2 linked regions of the Tardiphaga sp. 709 genome follow. Each later gene encodes a partner of the first gene's protein in a complex. Links are inferred from orthologs where the notes say so. Each region holds a gene or a part of one and is shown on either strand. Other genes may lie near its edges.

The links. Proteins that work in one complex are often made in the same cells at the same time.
Region 2: the proteins of trxB (region 1) and trxA are in contact, whole or in part, in a crystal structure (PDB 1F6M), measured with the Escherichia coli proteins. The link is inferred for Tardiphaga sp. 709 from one-to-one orthologs.

Annotation. Positions count from the first base shown.
Region 1 is NZ_CP135529.1:2,665,745-2,668,678, reverse strand. Bases 18-2,925 are described here. They hold trxB (thioredoxin-disulfide reductase), read right to left. Parts: upstream 2,001-2,925; coding sequence 1,035-2,000; downstream 18-1,034. Other genes in these bases: RSO67_RS13140 (DoxX family protein), read right to left, coding at 2,812-2,925; RSO67_RS13145 (Lrp/AsnC family transcriptional regulator), read left to right, coding at 2,262-2,741; RSO67_RS13155 (LysR family transcriptional regulator), read right to left, coding at 109-1,002. Also shown: more of RSO67_RS13140, read right to left, coding at 2,926-2,934.
Region 2 is NZ_CP135529.1:3,738,903-3,741,629, forward strand. The notes cover bases 1-2,701. They hold trxA (thioredoxin), read right to left. Parts: upstream 1,661-2,701; coding sequence 1,340-1,660; downstream 1-1,339. Other genes in these bases: RSO67_RS18320 (folylpolyglutamate synthase/dihydrofolate synthase family protein), read left to right, coding at 1-306; RSO67_RS18325 (metallophosphoesterase family protein), read left to right, coding at 364-1,104; addA (double-strand break repair helicase AddA), read right to left, coding at 1,762-2,701. Outside these bases: more of addA, read right to left, coding at 2,702-2,727. UniProt on the Escherichia coli protein: Participates in various redox reactions through the reversible oxidation of its active center dithiol to a disulfide and catalyzes dithiol-disulfide exchange reactions.

The DNA of each region.
Region 1 (2,934 bases):
CTCAGCGTCTGAGAAGTATGATCCCTGAAGGTGGCATGCAGCAACGCATCACTTGGCATGTCTGACATGCTGGGAAGCGTGGGCATATCTGCCCTGAAATATTGCGGGTTAGGACGGCCAGCGCTGTGCCTTGCTGACGATGAAGTCGCGGAACACCTGCACACGGGCCACCGTCTTCAACTCTTCGGGATAGACAAAATAAGTGTCGAGTTGAATCGAGTCCGACTCGCTGAAGAGCTGAACCAGGCGATCGTTTTCTTCGACCAGGTAGTCCGGCAATGCTGCAATGCCCAAGCCCTGCTGGCAGGCGCGCATCAAGCCCAGAATGTTGTTGACCTTGAAGTAGGGTTCGCGCGGGCCGGAGCCGTTGCGCCCGGCATCGATCAGCCAGCTGCGATTTTGCAGGTGCGGGGACACCTGGGCGTCGCTGAGCATGATGATGCGGTGCCCGTCGAGTTCGTCGAGGGTGCGCGGGGTGCCGAAATGCTTGATATATTCCGGCGAGCAATAAGCGTGGAATCCCATGGCGAACAGCTTGCGCTGGATCAGGTCCGGCTGGGTCGGCTTGCGGGTGCGGATGGCCACATCGGCCTCGCGCATCGACAGGTCGAGTTCCTCGTCGGTGACGATCAGCGAAATGCGGATTTCCGGATAGAGCGCGGTGAACTCGCCAAGGCGTGGGATCAGCCAGTTGATGCCGACGCCCGGGGTTGTGGTCACCTTGAGGTCGCCGCTCGGCCGCTCGCGGCTGTCGGTCAGCTTCGCGCGGGCCGCCTGGAGCTGCATGAACACATCATGGGCGGTGCGGAACAGCAGGTCGCCCTGTTCGGTAAGGATCAGGCCGCGGGCGTGGCGATGGAACAGCGAGACCGCCAGCTCCTGCTCCAGCGCGCTCACCTGTCGTGAGACTGCCGATTGCGACAGGCCCAGTTGCTCGCCTGCATGCGTGAAGCTCCCCGCTTCCGCTGCCGCGTGAAACACCTTCAGCTTGTCCCAGTCCATATCTGTAAATCCGTCGCGGGTTCGTTTGATCATCATTCGGCCGCTGCGCGGTCATGAGCATGCGCGGCGAGATAGCGCTCAGCTTCGAGGGCGGCCATGCAGCCCATGCCCGCGGCGGTGACCGCCTGCCGATAGGTTTCGTCCGCCACGTCGCCGGCGGCGAAGACGCCGGGCATCGAGGTTGCGGTGGAATTCGGAGCCACTTCGACATAGCCCGAGGGCTTCAGCTTGATCTGGCCCTTGATGAGTTCGGTCGCGGGCGCGTGGCCGATGGCAATGAAGACGCCGTCGGCTGGCACCTGGGTGATGGCGCCGGTCTTGACGTTCTTCAGGCGAACATGGGTGACCTTGGCCGGGCCTTCGGTGCCGCAGATCTCGTCGAGCGCCGAGTCCCAGACCACCTTGATCTTCGGGTGCTTGAACAATCGCTCCTGCAGGATGCGTTCGGCACGGAAATGGTCGCGGCGATGCACGATGGTGACCTGCGAGGCGAAATTGGTCAGGAACAAAGCTTCCTCGACGGCCGTGTTGCCGCCGCCGACCACGATCACTTCCTTGTTGCGATAGAAGAATCCGTCGCAGGTGGCGCAGGCGGATACGCCGCCGCCCTGGAATTTCTCTTCCGACGGGATGCCGAGCCAGCGCGCCTGCGCGCCGGTGGCCAGGATCACGGTTTCGGCGAGATAGACATCGCCGCTGTCGCAGGTCAGGCGGAACGGACGCTGGCTCAGATCCATGTCACTGACCAGATCGGTGACGATCTTGGTGCCGACATGATGCGCCTGTTTCTCCATCTGCTCCATCAGCCAGGGACCCTGGATGACGTCGGCGAAGCCCGGATAGTTTTCGACATCCGTGGTGATGGTGAGCTGGCCGCCGGGCTGGATCCCCTGGATCAGGACGGGCTCGAGCATCGCGCGTGCGGCGTAGATAGCGGCAGTGTAGCCAGCCGGGCCTGAGCCGATGATGACGACTTTGGCATGGATGGGGGCGGCCATGGTCGAGTCCCTTTCTGAAGGGAAATTGGTCATTGCTGAGGCGAAATGTGCCGGCGAACGCATCGCTGCGGCGTCGAAACTGTTGTCTGCTAGTCTAGAATATCTGGCGAGCCATGCAAGAATTGCAATTCGTCCCGGCAATTTTTCCCCCGGAGACACTTAATTTCTGCGATGCACGCGCAATAAAATTGCGCAGGTTGCGGCTCCTGCGCTAAGAGAGTCCAAACGGTTTCTTTGAATACCAGCCAGGATCCGCGCCGCGTGCCGAAAAGCCTAGACGACATCGACCTCAAAATTCTCAGCGAAATCCAGGCCGACGGCCGAATCACCAATGTGGAACTTGCCAAGCGCGTTGGCATCTCGCCGCCGCCTTGCCTGCGCCGGGTCCGGACCCTGGAAGAGGCCGGGTACATCCAGGGCTACCGCGGGTTGCTGGATCCCCGATTGCTCGGTTTCGACGTTACGGTGTTCGCCTCGGTCCACCTGTCGAGCCAGGCCGATGCCGATCTCAAGGCGTTCGAGGATTTCGTCCGCAAGGAGCCGTTGGTGCGGGAATGCTGGATGCTGTCGGGCGAGATCGACTTCATCCTGAAATGTGTGGCGCCTGATATGGCGACTTTTCAGGATTTCGTCGGTCATCTCACGGCTGCACCGCATGTCCGCAACGTCCGCACGTCCTTGGTCTTGCAGAACTCGAAATACGCTGCCGCGGTGCCGCTGGAATTGAAGACCGCGGACTAGACCGCGTTGCTAAAAGCGAAGGGCGCCCACCTTGCGGTGAGCGCCCTTTTTTATTGCCGTGATGTCGAGCTTAGCTCTTCTTGCGCATTATCGCGTCGAGGCTGATCGGGCCTCCGCCTGACGTCGCAAGATAGAGGCAGGAGAAGCAGAACAGGATGGCAGCGGTGCCGCCGTTCAGCAGCGGCAGGAAAAC
Region 2 (2,727 bases), 1.1 Mb from region 1 along the record:
CCGCTGGTGGTCATCGCGGGCATGATGGCCAACAAGGACGCGACGGGCTTTCTGGCGAATTTTGCTGGCCAGACCCGGCATATCATCGCGGTGAAAATCCCCGGCCGCGACGGCGCCATGGCACCGGATGCGCTGGCCGATGCCGCGCGGAGTCTCGGCATGCGCGTCGAGACGGCGCCGAGCGTCGCGGATGCGCTGCAATCTCTCACCAGGCTGGCCTATGAGGTGCCGCCGCGGATCCTGATTGCAGGCTCGCTCTATCTGGCCGGCCATGTGCTTGCCGAGAACGGCACGCTCCCTGCATAGAATCGCATCGATACAAGTGATCTCTGATTGATCCTTGCTTGATTTTAGGGAGGTTCGATGCGCTTCGCTGCCATTGCCGACGTTCACGGCAATCACTTTGCCCTTGAGGCGGTTGTCGCCGATATCCGTACTCAAGGCATCACCGACATCGTCAATCTTGGTGATATGGCCAGCGGTGCGCTCGATGCGCGCCGTGCGGTGGACATCATGATGGGCCTCAATGCCACCAATGTCCGCGGCAATCATGATCGTTACATCACCGACTACAAGCTTGACGACATGTGGCCGTCCGATCGGCTGGCACACAGCCAGCTAGAACCAGAGCAGATGGACTGGCTGCGCGCGCTGCCCTTCAGCACGATCTATCGCGAAGAAGTCTATCTCGTTCACGCGACGCCCGATGACGACAACACCTACTGGATGGAAGCGGTGACCCCCGAGGGCATCGTGCATATGGCCGCGATCGAAACCATCGAGGAGAAGGCCAAGGGCATCGCCCAATCGCTGATTCTCTGCGCTCACACCCACATCGCGCGGTCGGTGCGGCTCCGCGACGGCCGCATGATCGTCAATCCCGGCAGTGTCGGCGGTCCCGGCTATCGCGACGTCACGCCCTATCCGCACACGCTGGAAGTCGGCACACCGGATGCCTGCTACGCGATTCTGGATTCGAGCTCAGGCCGCTGGCAGGTGACGTTTCGTCAGGTGCCTTACGATCATCAGGCGATGGCGGAGTTGGCGCTGCAGAACGAGCGACCCGAATGGGCCAGCGCGCTGGCGACGGGGTGGATCAGGTAGACGAGACGGTACACCCTCTCGACTGTCATCCCCGCGAAGGCGGGGATCCATACACGCCGAGAGTATAGTTGAAATGCTGTAGTCACGGCTCTGCCGTTTCAAACACACTGATCGTGGTTATGGGTCCCCGCCTTCGCGGGGACGACGTCTGAGAAGATCTCGCTCCATCACACAAAAAAAGGCCGGTGAAAAAATCACCGGCCGTTCGAATTCTCAGATATAGCGGCGGCGCCGATCAGACCGCAGCGCTGATCCACTGCTGCAGCTTCGCCTTCGGCGCGGCGCCGACCTGGCGCGAGGCCATTTCGCCGCCCTTGAAGATCATCAGCGTCGGGATCGACATCACGCCATACTTCGACGCGGTCTTCGGGTTCTCATCGACATTGAGCTTCAGGATGGTGACCTTTTCGCCCATGGCAGCAGAGATTTCGTCGAGCGCCGGCGCGATCATGCGGCACGGACCGCACCATTCGGCCCAGAAGTCGATCACGACCGGCCCGGTCGCCTTGAGCACTTCTGCTTCGAAATCGGCGTCTGTCACCTTGCCAACGGCCATTGTCGTATCCTCGTCCTGTTCAATGAAGGGCGCGCTGGAAGATTCGCGCGCTGGAATGATGCATCCAACCTATGAACGCCCCCTTGCCGGGTCAAGGTTGGTCACAGTGAGATGATGGCGGCCAGCTCCGCGTCCAGCGCAGCACCGGAAATCTCCATCATTTCAAGCGTTTCCGTCCAGAGCAGGGCAGCCCGGATCGGCCGGTCTGGGTATAACTTGGCGAGCACGCCGCGATACAGCGCCAGCTGCCGGATATAGGCCTTGGGCGCCTCGATCAGTCTGCGCGGCGGGTTGTGGTTGGTCTTGTAATCGACGATCCGGATCTCGGTTTTGGTCAGGACCAGCCGGTCGATCTGGCCCGACACCAGCACGGGCGTCCCATCCTTCCGCGTCAGTCGTCCGGCCACCGCCACCTCGGCGCGACTGCCGGGGGCAAACAGTTCCGCGAGGCGCGGATCGCCGATCAGCGACAGCACCTGCGTGGTCAGCGCCACGCGGTCGAGATCGCTCCAGTCATTAGCGTTGCGGGCGAGGAAATTCAGCGCGGTCTCGCGACGCTTCTCGGCGGCGATGTCGGGCAGCGATTGCAACAGGCGATGCACGAGATTGCCGCGCTGCAGAGCCAGTTGACGCAGCCGTTCGGATTCGCCCGAGCTCTGCCCGCGGCCGTCGTTATCGTCGTCGGCATCCGATGGCCGCAGCAGGCTTTCGCGGCGCGGCTGGTCGCCGACCTTGCCGCGCATCCAGGCCGGCAGCACGATCGGCGCACCCGCTGCGACAGGTGCCATCGCACCAAGCGCCGGTGTCACGTCTTCCACGCGCGTATAGCGTTTCACCACGCCGTCCGGCGGCGGAACGCTCTGCATCTGCAGCCCGGAGTTTTCCAGGCCCTTCTGAATCAGGTCGTACCAGGACAGCGGCCGCACTTCGTTGCGGTTGCCGGGCATGCAGCCGCCAACGATCAGGCGATCGGCCGCGCGCGTCATCGCGACGTAAAGCAGCCGGCGATACTCGTCCTCGGTATCGCGGATCATGTCGGCGCGCGCTGCCGCCACGGCCGGCGGATC